Regions from separate parts of the Streptomyces sp. NBC_01267 genome, predicted to be linked through region 3. Evidence: riboswitches for the same ligand, from Rfam matches in the RefSeq annotation. Region 3 holds a riboswitch; each other region holds the start of a gene.
The links. Region 3 has a riboswitch for cobalamin ahead of OG709_RS02845 ((2Fe-2S)-binding protein). Riboswitches for the same ligand answer to the same signal wherever they lie in the genome.

Region 1 (4,613 bases), 6.4 Mb from region 3:
TCGGCCAGGTGGGGCCGAACACGGAACAGAAGTAGTTGTCGCAGATGGTGAACGTCTCCGCGAGCGCGAACTGGAACGGGATGTCCTCCCGCGTGTAGTACCCCATGACATAAGGGCCGTTGGCGCCGTCGGCCTTGCGGTGGGCGGGCAGCCACTGGTCCATCCTGCCGTTGTTCCACGCCTCGTGCTGCACGGACCAGGCGTGGCTGGTGGACGGGATGGCCTGGGCGCTGGAGGTATGGGTGTCCAGGTGGAACGGCAGCAGGTAGCCCTTGGGGTTCACCGCGTCGGGCTGATAGAAGACCGAGCGGCCGTTGTCCAGCTTCTGCGCGTGCGGGTCACTGAATCCGCGTACGCCGGAGAGCGTGCCGAAGTAGTGGTCGAAGGAGCGGTTCTCCTGCATCAGCATCACGACGTGTTCGATGTCGCGCATGGAGCCGTGGCGCGGCGGACCGGCCGCCACGGCCTTCTGCACGCTGGGTGGCAGCAGTGAGAGTGCGGCAGCGCCACCGACGGCACCGGCCGCTGATCCAAGGAGTCTGCGTCGCGTCAACTCGGCCATGAACGTCCCCTTCTCGATCGAGCTCGGTTCGAGTCCTGCTTCCGGACCCGACGGAACTCTTCCGGGCCCGGGTGTGAGGCGGAGGAAGGAGGAGATGAACAGGTGGCCAATACACCGGTGGCCGCGGTGCTCCCCGATCCTCCCGTGCGGATCGTGCGGATCGTGCGGATCGTGCGGATCATGCGGATCGGTCCGGGCCCCGGACGGGCCCGGACGCGCAGAACCCGCCTGGACCGTGGTCCGGCGGGTTCTGTCCCGGTGTGTCAGCCGTCAACTGTTGCGCCGTCAGCTCACCGGTGCGGTGTTGCGTAGGGCGGTGCTGTCCTCGCTGCGGGCCGGGACCGTACGCGGTATGAGATGCCGTTCGGCGAGGTGGCCGAAGAGCAGCCCGAAGGCGGTCCACAGCGTGAACTGGATGGCGAGTGCCGAGAGCCGGAACCGCCAGAGCAGCGTGGCCGGGAAGTCCTTCGGCACCTCGTTGATCGTCGGCAGGAACGCGTACGCCAGCCCGACCGCCACGAGGAACGCGGCCCCGGCCGTGATCGTGGCGTTCCAGTTGCCCAGACGGGGCGCCAGCCGCTTGCCCACCAGCACGGCGGCGACGGCGAGCAGCACGCTGAGCACGATCATCAGGAAGTACAGGGTGGTGCGTTTGCCGATGGTGTCGGGGCTGCCGACGGACGGCGGGTTCGCCGGGTACTTCAGGAAGGGCACGAGGTACACGGCGATCAGCGCGCTGACCGAGATCAGCACGGCGGTGGCACGCGGGCCGAACCTGCCGATACGGCCGAGTGCGACGCAGAACGCGAGCGCGGCGATGCCACCGACCGCGACACCGAAGACGAGCACCCCGGTGGCCAGCCCGGCCGTGGACTGGAGCGAACGGCTGACCAGTTCCTCTTCGTGCTCATGGCTGTGCGAGCCCTCGAAGGCGATGGCCGAGTCCACCTGCGGCTCACCGAGCAGATAGGCGACGATCAGCGCCAGCACACCGGCGACGAGCCCGGCGAGCATGCCACGGACCAGCAGGGCCCGGACGGATATGGAGTTCATGGAAGCGGATCCCCCGGGCGTCAGTGGCAGGGGAAGCCGAGGAGATGACGGCCGTCGTGAACCCACTCGTGCACGTCCGAACCGGAGACGAGCGAGGTCGCGCCCTGCTCGGCGCCGACGAAGTACAGCAGGATGAGCATGAGGATCCCGAAGAAGACCGCCCACGGGGCGATGGCCTTGAGGGAGATGGGTGCGATCGCCGGAGTGGCGGGGGCACTCGGGGTGGGGGCAAGGGTGTTTGCCATGGCAGAACCTCCTGGGGAACACGCGTCCCGATCGTGGTACCTGAGACGAAGGCGCTGGGTCTGACTTCCCGGGTTTCGGGTTCACAGTGGCGCGACCGTGCCGGATTCTCACCGGACTTCCGTCACACCTTCGTCGTGTCCACGTGACGGTACCGCCTGCCCGTCCACTCCGCTACGGCGCACCGGCGGTCCGGCAACGCACCGTGACCCGGACCCGCACCCCCCAACCCCCGTGATGTGCCCGCCTCATGAGGGACCGGAGAACGCGACCGGTGCAGGGATGGCAGTACGAGTGATGTGGGTCTCACCAGCGTGGCGCAGCAACACGGGACCGACGCCGGAGAGCGCCGGGAATCACACGGCCGGGCCGCCTCTGAGGGAATGATCGCTGTTCATGGCAGGCTGAACCCCTTGTGCACCATCAACATCTACAGACGCAAAGGACAGGGCGGACATGGGTGAGCTGATTCTCGTGCGGCACGGTGAGACCAGCTGGAGCCGCACGATGAAACACACCAGCTGGACGGATCTTCCGCTGACGGCGTTCGGTGAGGACCAGGCGCGCGCGGTCGCCCCGCTGCTGGCCGAGCGCCGGATCGCCCTCACCCTGACCAGCCCCCTCGCCCGCGCCAGGCGCACCGCCGAGCTGGCCGGGCTCAGCCCCGCGTACCCCGACACCGACCTGCACGAATGGGACTACGGGGCGTACGAGGGCATCACCACCGTGGAGATCCACCGGGACCGGCCCGACTGGGACCTGTGGACCGACGGGGTGGCCGAGGGCCCGCCCGAGCACCCCGGTGAGACCCCCGAGCAGGTCGGCGCGCGAGCGGACCGGGTGCTGGCCACCGTCGACAAGGCGCTGCGCGACGCCGACCTCGACGGGCAGGGCGGAGACGTCGTGGTGGTCGGCCACGCCCATTTCCTGCGGGTGCTGACCGCTCGCCGCCTCGGGCTCCCGGCGTCCGGCGGATCGCTCTTCCGGCTGGACACCGCGTCGGTGAGCCGGATCGGTACCGAGCACGGCCGTCCCGTCGTCGCCGCGTGGAATCAGGTGCCCGCCGTCACGGCGTGACGGCTCCGACCCCCGCCGTGGTCTCCACTTCGAGCAGTGAGGCGCTCTGCCGCTCGGCCTCGAAGGCGGCGTGGCCGCCGCGCAACCCGAACAGCCGCTTGCCGAGCAGGATGTACAGGACGGCCAGGATGTTGATCGTCAGGGTGGCGATCTTCAGCCAACTGACCTTCTCGGTCAGCTCGTAGACCTCCAGGGGCAGGAAGACGGCGGTCGCCACCACGGTCAGGTACTCGGCCCAGCGCTTGGCCCGCCACAGCCCGACACCTTCGATGATCTCGATCAGCGCGTACGCCAGCAGCAGTACGGCCACCAGCATCAGCGTGGAGTGCTTGTAGCCGAAGGTCTTCTGAATCGTGCCGACCACCGGCGAGTGGTCCAGGTCGTAGTGGAAGTGCCGGAACACCGGACGCAGCACGTCCAGGTTCTCGTCGAAGAGCCTGCGCACCGCGTCCTGGCTGTTGCTGAACTTCCATACGGCCACCGCCGCCAGCACGATGAACACCCCGCGCACCGCCCGCTCCACGGCGAGGAAGCGCAGGATGAACAGGTCGCGCAGCACCTTGCCGCGCGGTACGAGCGGGGCCTCGTCCGCGGGGCCCGATCCGTGCGGGTCGCCCAGGGCGAAGTCCCCGCACCGCAGACAGCGCCAGGCCTCGCCCAGCCGCGTCTCGGCGCGCAGCCGCTCCGCCAGTTCCGGCTCCTGCGGGACATAGGTCACGTGCCCGCGCCGTGCGCAGGTGCGCCGGTCCCAGTCGATCTTCAGCATTCGTTTCCCCGTGAGTCAGTGGTCGTGTGCGTACGTTCTGCGGACGGTCGGCCGGGACCCGCACGTATGTGCTGGGCGCAGCCTCGGCCCGGACCGTAGCAACGCATGTTATGCGCCAGATGGCGAGCCGCCCCAGGCGATCCCTTGACGCCGGCGATCACGCTCTGGAATTGTCCCGACGCAGTGAGCCGCAAGTGCATGCTTCGCCCCACATCGGAGGATGGACATGAACGTGACCGCCCAGGAAGAACTCCGGACCGAGGCCTCCCAGGTGCTCGATCTCACCATCGGTGAGCTGGAGACGGAAATCCCGGACTACGAGAGCGCCCGCCCCATCAGCTGTATGGCCGGCGGCTACTGCCTTCCGTAACCGGCGGACGGCAGGCTGTGCGCCAGTCACCCGAACTGCCCCCGGCCGCCGCGCGGTTGATCCGCGCGGCGGCGCGGGGAGGGGCCACGGAGGCCTTTCCGCCCGTGGTCACCGCGGGGCCTGACGGCACGGTGGCCAGGGACCCGGGCCCCCACGGGGAGGCCGTTGCCCATCGGCTCGGCGAGCTGCTGGCCGGACCCGCCTTCACTCCGCTGCTCGACCTGCTGGAACGGCTGGAGAGCTGGTGCGGGTCCCTCGCTCCCGAACTCTCCGGACTCTGCGCGGGCGCTCTGCCCGAACTCTCCGGGCTCTGCACCGGCGCTCTCTCCGGGCATCCCGCTGCGCCCTCCACCGCGCCCCCTGCCACCGTGCCCTCTCCCGTTGCGCCGTCTTCCACGGCTTCCTCCGGAGGGCTGCTCAGCACGCAGAACACCGCGCTCTTCGGGCCGCTCGTCCTGGAGGTCTTCACGGCCTGTGCGACGGCGCCCGCCGACACGGCCCGGCGCTTCGCGACCGAACGGGGCGCACAGTTCCAGCGCGCC
Region 2 (4,613 bases), 970 kb from region 3:
GTGGCCACGACGTCGTGCCAGGCGCGGGCGACCGGGTCGTTCTCCTGCGATGGGGGGCCTGCCGTCGGGTCGGTCATCCGGCGATGATGCCAGCCGCCCGCGGACGGCGGTAGGAGCGGCGGCAAGCGGAAGGAGAGCGCCCGTTCGGAGTCACCACAGCGCCTGCCCCAGTTCACCTTCCGTTCATCCAGGTTGCCTACGTTCGTCTCGTCAATGACCTCGAACGATTGCCCAGGTAAATGGAACACTTGACCCTGCTCCTTGGGATCGTGATCATTACCGCTCTCGTGTTCGACTTCACGAACGGTTTCCACGACACGGCCAACGCGATGGCGACGACCATCTCGACCGGCGCTCTCCGGCCGAAGACCGCGGTGGCCATGTCCGCCGTACTCAACCTCGTCGGAGCATTCCTGTCCGTGGAGGTCGCCAAGACGATCTCCGGCGGGATCATCAACGAACAGGGCATCACCACAGAGGTGATCTTCGCGGCGCTCGTCGGCGCCATCCTCTGGAATCTGCTGACCTGGCTGCTCGGCCTGCCGTCCAGCTCCTCCCACGCGCTCTTCGGCGGACTCATCGGCGCCACGCTGATGTCGGTCGGCTCCTCCGGTGTCAACGGCGATGTCGTCGTCACCAAGGTGCTGCTGCCCGCGGTCGCCGCACCCGTCGTCGCCGGCATCGCCTCGGTGCTCGCCACCAAGCTGACGTACCGGATCGGCCGCCGTACGGACGAGAAGGCCACCGCCAAGGGCTACCGGGCCGGCCAGATCGCCTCCGCCGGACTGGTCTCCCTCGCCCACGGCACCAACGACGCGCAGAAGACCATGGGTGTCATCACCCTCGCCCTGGTCACCGGCAACGTCATCGCCCCGGGCTCGAACCCTCCGCTGTGGGTCATCGTCTCCGCGGGCACGGCCATCGCACTCGGTACGTACCTCGGCGGCTGGCGCATCATCCGCACCATGGGCAAGGGGCTCACCGAACTCAGGCCGCAGCAGGGCTTCGCCGCCCAGACCGGCGCCGCGACCGTGATCCTGGCCTCCTCGCACCTCGGTTTCTCCCTCTCCACCACCCAGGTCTGCTCGGGCGCCGTGCTGGGCGCGGGCGTCGGCCGCAAGGGCGGGGTGGTCCGCTGGTCCACCGCGACCCGGATGGCCGTCGCCTGGTGCCTGACGCTTCCCGCGGCGGCCGTGGTCGGCGCGGGCGCCGAGTACCTGACCCGCAACGGCCCCTGGGGCGTCGCCGCCGTGGCCGCCCTGCTGATCGCGGGCTCGGGTGTCATCTGGTCGCTCTCCCGCCGCCAGCCGGTCGACCAGCACAGCGTCACCCCCGACGAGCCCGCGGGTGTGGTGACCACCGCCATCGCGGCCGTCGCCCCTCCCCCGGCCGGACTGTCCGCCGACGAACTCAGGGCCACCATCCCCGCACCGGGGGGCGCCGCACCGGAGCCCAGCCGACCGGCCACGGTCTGAAGCAGAAGGACACCGCAGCATGAACATCGACTGGGCAGCTCTCGGCACCGTCTTCGGCGTCAGCCTCGTGGCGACCGTCGGACTCGTGGGCCTGTTCACCCTCGGCATCGTGGGCCTCGCCGGGAAGCCCGCGCAGGAGACGGGCTCCACCGGCCGGGGCCCGGCGCTCGCCGCGCGCACCGGCGCGTACGCCTGCTTCGCTCTCTGCGCGGCGGCCGTGGCGTACGGGATCTATCTGATCGTCGCCTGACCGCCCCGCACCCCCGTCCCCCGGCTCCACTCCCCGTTCCACCCGAACCGCCCTCCGACCGGCCTTCCACGGCCCGCCGGGGGGCGGTTCGTGTGGGGCTCAGCACACTGCCTCCTTGCAGGTCAAGGGGGAGTTGACGGGTGTTCGCGGGGCGTGGTGGACTGCCGGAGCCAATACGGCGGCAAAAGAGGAAGCCCGGTGCGAATCCGGCGCGGTCCCGCCACTGTCATCGGGGGTCACCCCCCGGGAGCCAGGAACTCTCACCGCCGATCACGTCGAACCAGGGCGCGGACACCCTGAGTGAGGACATATCGCCATGCGCGGCTGCCTGCTGCCCGATGCTGTGAGTACTACCGGTACGAAGGTTTTCCGAGGCGTATCGGCCTGCTGACCCGATGCGTGCCGAGCGTGTATTCGTGTACGGCGCCACCACCGGCCTCGTAGCAGACCTGATCGTCGGCGATCCGCGGCGCGGACACCCGGTGGCCGCCTTCGGACGGGCCGCGGCTGCCGTGGAGCGCCGGCTGTGGCGCGACCACCGCGGACGCGGGGCGCTGCACACCGTGGTGTGCGCCGGAGGCGTGGTGGGCGCCGCCCTGCTGGCCCGGCGTGCCGTGCGCGGCCGGGCCGCCGCGGGCATCGCCCTGACCGCCGTCACCACCTGGGCCGTCGTCGGCGGTACCTCGCTGGGCCGGGAGGCGCGGGCGGTCGGCGACGCGCTGGCCTCGGGCGAACTCGAAGCGGCCAGGGAGCGGCTGCCGCATCTGTGCGGGCGTGATCCGCAGGCGCTCGACGGACAGCAGATGGCCCGCGCGGTCGTCGAGTCCGTCGCCGAGAACACCTCCGACGCCGTGGTGGGCGCGCTGGTGTGGGGGGCGCTGGCCGGGGTGCCCGGTCTGGCCGGGTTCCGGGCGGTGAACACACTGGACGCAATGGTCGGCCACCGCTCGCCCCGGTATCTGCGGTACGGCTGGGCCTCGGCCCGGCTCGACGACGTGGCGGGCCGGCCGGGAGCCCTGCTGACCGCTGTCCTCGCGACGCTGGCCGGCCCGGACCCGCGCGGTGCCGTGCGGGCCTGGCGCGCCGACGCGGCGAAGCACCCCAGCCCCAACGCCGGTCCGGTGGAGGCCTCGTTCGCGGGGGCGCTGGGCGTACGGCTCGGTGGCACCCTCTCGTACGGCGGCCGGGTCGAGCACCGGGCCGTGCTCAACGGCGGCGGCCGGCCCGTCGGCGTGGACGACATCGAGCGCGCGGTACGGCTGTCCCGGCGGGTCTCCGTACTGGCGCTCGCGACGGCTCTCCTGGTGAGGAAGGTGCGCGGATGAGTGGCGGAGTGCTGGTCGCCGGAACCACGTCGGATGCCGGGAAGAGCGTGGTCACGGCCGGGATCTGCCGGTGGCTGGTGCGCCGGGGGGTGAAGGTCGCGCCCTTCAAGGCGCAGAACATGTCGCTGAATTCGTTCGTCACCCGCGAGGGCGCGGAGATCGGCCGGGCGCAGGCGATGCAGGCGCAGGCGGCGCGGGTGGAACCCACCGCGCTGATGAACCCGGTGCTCCTCAAGCCGGGGAGCGACCGGTCGAGCCAGGTCGTGCTGCTGGGCAGACCGGTGGGCGAGATGAGCGCCCGCGGGTTCTTCGGCGACGCGTCCGGCGGGAAATCCGCGTACGGCGGGGGGCGGGAAGCCCTGCTGGGCACCGTCACGGACTGTCTGGCACAACTTCGGGGCACGTATGACGCGGTGATCTGTGAGGGGGCCGGCAGTCCTGCCGAGATCAATCTGCGCCGGACGGACATCGTCAACATGGGCATCGCGCGGGCCGCGCGGTTCCCGGTGGTGGTGGTGGGCGACATCGACCGCGGTGGCGTCTTCGCCTCCTTCTTCGGCACGACCGCGCTGCTCAGCGCCGAGGACCAGGAGCTGATAGCCGGGTACATCGTCAACAAGTTCCGCGGCGACGTGTCCCTCCTGCGCCCCGGCATCGACATGCTGCAGGGGCTCACCGGGCGGCGTACGTACGGGGTGCTCCCGTTCGCGCACGGCCTCGGCATCGACGAGGAGGACGGGCTGCACGTCTCGATGCGGGGCGCCGTACGGGAGTCGGCCGTCGCCGAGCCGTACGGACCGGACGTCCTGCGGGTCGCCGTGTGCGCCGTACCGCTGATGTCCAACTTCACCGATGTCGACGCGCTGGCCGCCGAGCCCGGGGTCGTCGTGCGGTTCGTGGACCGGGCCGAGGAGCTCGTCGACGCGGACCTGGTGATCGTGCCGGGCACCCGTGGCACCGTGCGGGCGCTGGAGTGGCTGCGCGAGCGCGGGCTCGCGGCGGCGCTGGCCCGGCGGGCGGCGGAAGGCCGTCCCGTGCTGGGCATCTGCGGCGGTTTCCAGCTGCTCGGCGAGCACATCGAGGACGAGATCGAATCGCGCGCCGGGTCGGTGGACGGGCTCGGGCTGCTGCCCGTGCGCGTACGGTTCGCCGCCGAGAAGACCCTGGCGCGGCCCGTCGGCGAGGCCCTCGGCGAGCGCGTCGAGGGGTACGAGATCCATCACGGCGTCGCCGACGTGACCGACGGCGTCCCCTTCCTGGACGGCTGCCGGGTCGGCTCCGTCTGGGGCACCCACTGGCACGGCTCGCTGGAGAGCGACGGCTTCCGCCGCGCGTTCCTGCGCGAGGTCGCGAGCGCGGCGGGCCGCCGCTTCGTCCCGGCGCCCGACACCAGCTTCGGCATGCTCCGGGAGGAGCAGCTCGACCGGCTCGGCGACCTCATCGAAGAACACGCGGACACCGACCGGCTTCTCGCGCTCATCGAATCGGGCGCACCGTCAGGACTTCCCTTCATCGCACCTGGAGCGCCATGAGCACCGTGCTGTTGCTGTCCACCGCCGATAC
Region 3 (4,613 bases):
CGCTGCCCGAGCTCCCGCTCGGTCCCATCATCGACGCCACCATCGAGCACCTCTCCGACAAGCTCCGGGCCGACGGCCTGACCCTGCTGGTGCACGGGGATCGCGGGACCACCGGCATGGCGGCGGCACGCATGTGGGCGGAACTGCACCCCGCGGCGGTCCTGGTGACGGCCGACCGGTGTACGAAATCCTCCGTCGCCCTGCTGCGCCGCGCCGGGACCGAGGTTCTGATGATCTCCAGCGGCCCCACGCCCTGGGCCGACACGCTGGAGTTCGACCAGGGACGGATCGGCGCCGAAGCAGCAGCGCACCTGCTCGCCGTCGGGCACCGGCGCCTCGCGGCGATCATCCCCGCCGGGCCGCTGGAGGGCCTGGGCCGTGCCCGCGCCGAAGGGCTGGAGAACGCGGCTCGCGCGGCCGGCGCGCGCGGTGAGGAGATCACCATGGAGGCCACCCACGAATCAGCGGCCTCCGCAGCCGCCACCGTGCGGCGGCCCGGCGGTCCGACCGCCGTATTCACCTACAACGACGAGTACGGGGCGCTGCTGCACCGCGCCCTGAACGACCAGGGCGCGACGATACCGGGCGATGTCGCCCTGGTGGGCGCCGACAACCTGGCCATCGCCACATTCCTGCGGCCGATGCTCTCCTCGGTCGCCCTCGATCCCGTGGAGATCGCCGACCATCTGTGCGTTGCGGTGCGTTCCGTGCTGGAACGGCCCGCACGCACGGAATCGGTAGTGGCCGGCGTGCTGGCCACCCCCTTCCTGGTCCGCCGCGAGACGTCCTGAGCCGCGCGTCCCCCGCCCACGAGCGGTCGGCGCGGGGGCGGCCACTCGTGGGCGAGGGCGTCGGAGCCGGTCCGGGTTCGACCGGGGTTCGGTCAGCGCCACGTCGCGGTTCGGGGCGCTCCTGCGGGAGCCCTGGCCACCGAGCCGGCGGCGGGCCAGGCCCGGCCGTCCGTACTCCTCCGGTGCGAGCGCGACGGCCGGCGCTCCGCCCAGGACGATTCCGCGAGGCTCGGCACGTCGGCGCGCGGCGGTTCCTCCACAGGTGCGAAGGCCGGGTGAGCGGCCTGGTCAACGGGACAGTACGCAGTCCCCGCACAGAGCCCCTGAGGCACCGGGCGCGGCGCGGTAGATCAGGCAGCAGCTGCGCCGCCGGAACGCTCCGTCGGGCCCCGTACAGCTCGCGTCGCGCAGTGGGGGCCGTTCCAGGAGACGTGAGGTGATGGCACGGGTCCGTGCGGTGAGGTCCGGGCGGGTAGTCGTGATCATGGACGCGGCTCCGTTGACGGCCGAGGCGGTGTTGCCCCACAGGATGCGCCGGGAGACCGTGAACTCCGCCATCGCATCGGCGAGTTCACGCAGTGGGCCGTCCAGCAGACGACTGCTCAGCTCGTCGGCGAGCCGGGTCGGCGCAACCGTGGATCCGCCGGTGCAGGCACCGGCGGGCAGCGACAGGTCGGTGAAGGCATCGCTGGGCAGCGACAGGGGGATCTGGCCGCCGATCACGGGCTGCCACCGGAGATCCGCGAGGCCGGGGGCGGGTACCAGGCCGTGCAGGACGGCGGCGGCCAGTGCGGGTGAGATCAGCCGGGCGGCCAGTCCCAGGTGGGCGACGGATGCCGCGACCCGGATCTCGACCGCGTCGGGCGACTGCCCGCCGGCCGCGGCCAGCCAGTCCCGTACACCCGTCACACGGGCTTCGAGCAGCGGGCGGGTGATCCGCTGCCAGGGCTCGGGCGGCTCCACGCCGGGCGGGTGGGCCTGCACGGCGAAGAACGGACCGAGCTCGGCGATCTCCCCGATCACCGCGCTCGCCGCAGGAGGGCTGCTCATGCCGGAACAGGGTCCGGCTGCTGCGAGGTGGCGGTCCCGATCGCGCCCGGTGCGGCCACCGGACGGAATGTGGAAACGGTACTCAAGGTGAGCCCTCCCTCTGGGATCGTGCGTCCCTTGCGTGTACGGGCGGAGTGAGGGCTCAGTGTCCGACTCGCCGGCCACCTTCCGGTGGCGTGGCTCACAGTGGCGCGACCGTGCTGGAATCTCACCAGCTTCCTTGTGCCATCACTCCACGGGGAGCGTAGGGCCCGTTTCTCCGGCGGGTCAATCAAGCCGTTCCACATCCGGATCAGCGCTGCTCCTTGTCGGGTGCCGCCGGGCGGGCCGGCGTGAAGTGCACCGGAGCCTGGAACCGGGCCCGTCGGGCAGCGCGCCGGAACGTGGTCAGCACCGCAGGTCCGGCCGGCATGATGCAGACGAAGTTGGTGACGGCCCGCCCGGTGTCCCAGCCGAAGGAGGCCGCCAGGGCGATGACGAGCGAGACGCAGGCGTTGAGTCGGACGGCGGAAAGAAATGGCCTGGTCCTCGGCGGAAGAGCCCTGCACCCTGGGGCCATTGAGACGCCACGGCCTGCTGGTGGCCCCATGAAACGCAGCCGCCGGAAAGCCGCCACTGCAGCAGGATCTCGTCGAGTCCCGGCTCACCGGCGGTCTCCATCGGCATTCGCCGGGCAGGAGTTTGATCACCGCTCGGGCTGGTCGTGTACTACGCCGCCTCGGCGGTCCCAGGCGTATCCACGATGTGGAGCAACCGGTCCAGCTCCTGCCGCCCATGCCTGATCAAATCGAACGCCTCCCTTGGGTCCGTTCCCGGCGGCAACGCGGTGTCGGTCATCACATCGGTCAGGGTGAACCTGCCGAGCAGCCATCGCTGCAACGCTCGCCGGTCCGTGCTCCGTTCAGGGGAGAGGCCCCTGGCCCCACAACACCCCCATCCCACGGTGCCGCCCCCGCCACCCTCAGCCATGGCAACAGATCAAGCGACCCACAGGTAGGGCGGGATTCGGCCAGCCCTACCAGGGGAGCCTTCCTCTACCGCGAGCACGGCCCTGCACACGCTCGGCCCCCGCGCGCAGCCGGGCCACCTCCTCGCGGACCTTTCTTCTCCCGTTCTCCCGGGCCTCCGGCATTCCGAGCCCCCGCGCCACCGCGCCACCGCGCCACCGCGCCACCGCGCCACCGCGCCACCGCGCCACCGCCACGGTCGAGACGAGCGGGCAGACTGCGTCCGTCCCGCCCGCAGGGCCTACCGCCGCACGCGGGGCATCCCCAGCCCGATCCAGGAGATGATTTCCCGCTGGATCTCGTTGTTGCCGCCGCCGAAGGTGAAGATGACGGCCGAGCGGTAGCCGCGCTCCAGTTCACCGTGGAGCACCGCGCCCGTGGATCCCTCCTTGAGAGATCCTGCCGCGCCGACGACCTCCATGAGCCAGGCGTAGGCGTCCCGGCGGGCCTCCGATCCGTACACCTTGACCGCCGAGGCGTCCTGCGGGGTGAGCGTCCCGTTCTGCACGGCGTTGACCATCTGCCAGTTCAGGAGCTTCATCGCGTCGAGCCTGGTGTGGGTCCTCGCGAGGCGCCCGCGCACCCAGCCCAGGTCGATGACCCGGCGCCCGTCGGCGAGCTCGGTGTCGGCCGCCCAGCACTGCACGTTGTGCAGGGCGCGGATGGCCATGGTGCCGTGGGCGGCCAGGGTGACGCGCTCGTGGTTGAGCTGGTTGGTGATCAGCCGCCAGCCCTTGTTCTCCTCGCCGACGCGGCGGGAGGCGGGGACCGTGATGTTCTCGTAGTAGCTGGCGGTGGTGTCGTGCGAGGCGAGGGTGTTGATGAGGGTGCAGGAGTACCCGGGGTCGTCGGTCGGCACCAGCAGCATCGTGATGCCCTTGTGCGCGGGGGCGGCCGGGTCCGTACGGACAGCGAGCCAGACCCAGTCGGCGGTGTCGCCGTTGGTGGTCCAGATCTTCTGCCCGTTCACCGTGTAGTGCCCGGTGGTCACGTCGCCCTCGCGTACGGCCCGGGTCTTGAGCGCGGCGAGATCGGTGCCCGCGTCGGGCTCGCTGTAGCCGATCGCGAAGTCGATCTCGCCCTTGAGGATCTTCGGCAGGAAGTACGCCTTCTGCTCGTCGGTGCCGAACCGCATGAGGGTCGGACCCACGGTGTTGAGCGCCATGAGCGGCAGCGGTACGCCCGCCTGCGCGGCCTCGTCGAAGAAGATGAACTGCTCCATCGGGGAGAGTCCGCGACCGCCGAACTCCTCGGGCCAGCCGACGCCCAGCCAGCCGTCGGTGCCCAGTCTGCGCACCGTCTCGCGGTAGAAGCGTTTCTGGGCTCCCGCGTCCGCGTAGCGCGCGTAGGCGTTGTCCGGCACCAGTTCGGCGAAGTAGGTGCGCAGTTCGGCGCGCAGCCGCTGCTGCTCGGGGGTGTATTCGAGGTGCACGGCCCCTCCTCGGTAACGGCATCGGATCGAGGGGCACAGTAGAACGCGTTCCAGTCTTTTGGAATGGCGATGACCGGTCTTCTTCGGATCTCCGGAATCGGCCGGGCCGTACGAAGGACCGCCGTCCGGGCAGCCGATGCGACAGGGGCCCTGGGCCGTTGCACTCTGGATCCAGTGGGTCGGCGCGGGCCGCCCCTGCCCGAGGCATCATCCGGACGAGGCAAGGAATGATCGTGAACGCGGTTCCCACCATCACCCTGAACAACGGCGTCCAGATCCCCCAGCTGGGCTTCGGCACCTTCCAGATCGAGCCGGCCGACACGAAGGCGGCGA

Region 1: another riboswitch for cobalamin. It lies ahead of OG709_RS31425 (CbtB domain-containing protein); the one in region 3 lies ahead of OG709_RS02845 ((2Fe-2S)-binding protein).
Region 2: another riboswitch for cobalamin. It lies ahead of OG709_RS07245 (cobalamin biosynthesis protein); the one in region 3 lies ahead of OG709_RS02845 ((2Fe-2S)-binding protein).

The regions. Positions count from the first base shown of each region.
Region 1 covers NZ_CP108455.1:6,999,182-7,003,794, forward strand. The annotation lists gene OG709_RS31415 (alkaline phosphatase family protein) at 1-562, opposite strand, end outside; gene OG709_RS31420 (CbtA family protein) at 848-1,615, opposite strand; gene OG709_RS31425 (CbtB domain-containing protein) at 1,636-1,860, opposite strand; adenosylcobalamin (AdoCbl) riboswitch at 1,863-2,007, opposite strand; gene OG709_RS31430 (histidine phosphatase family protein) at 2,315-2,935, shown strand; gene OG709_RS31435 (DUF2127 domain-containing protein) at 2,925-3,698, opposite strand; gene OG709_RS31440 (hypothetical protein) at 3,928-4,071, shown strand; gene OG709_RS31445 (DUF4135 domain-containing protein) at 4,089-4,613, shown strand, end outside.
Region 2 covers NZ_CP108455.1:1,555,821-1,560,433, forward strand. The annotation lists gene OG709_RS07230 (class II aldolase/adducin family protein) at 1-77, opposite strand, end outside; gene OG709_RS07235 (inorganic phosphate transporter) at 240-1,475, shown strand; gene OG709_RS07240 (hypothetical protein) at 1,495-1,725, shown strand; cobalamin riboswitch at 1,866-2,004, shown strand; gene OG709_RS07245 (cobalamin biosynthesis protein) at 2,121-3,050, shown strand; gene OG709_RS07250 (cobyric acid synthase) at 3,047-4,582, shown strand; gene cobN (cobaltochelatase subunit CobN) at 4,579-4,613, shown strand, end outside.
Region 3 covers NZ_CP108455.1:584,410-589,022, forward strand. The annotation lists gene OG709_RS02840 (LacI family DNA-binding transcriptional regulator) at 1-791, shown strand, start outside; gene OG709_RS02845 ((2Fe-2S)-binding protein) at 1,080-1,841, opposite strand; cobalamin riboswitch at 1,964-2,086, opposite strand; partial or broken gene OG709_RS02850 (ECF transporter S component) at 2,134-2,310, opposite strand; gene OG709_RS02855 (acyl-CoA dehydrogenase family protein) at 3,090-4,280, opposite strand; gene OG709_RS02860 (aldo/keto reductase) at 4,508-4,613, shown strand, end outside.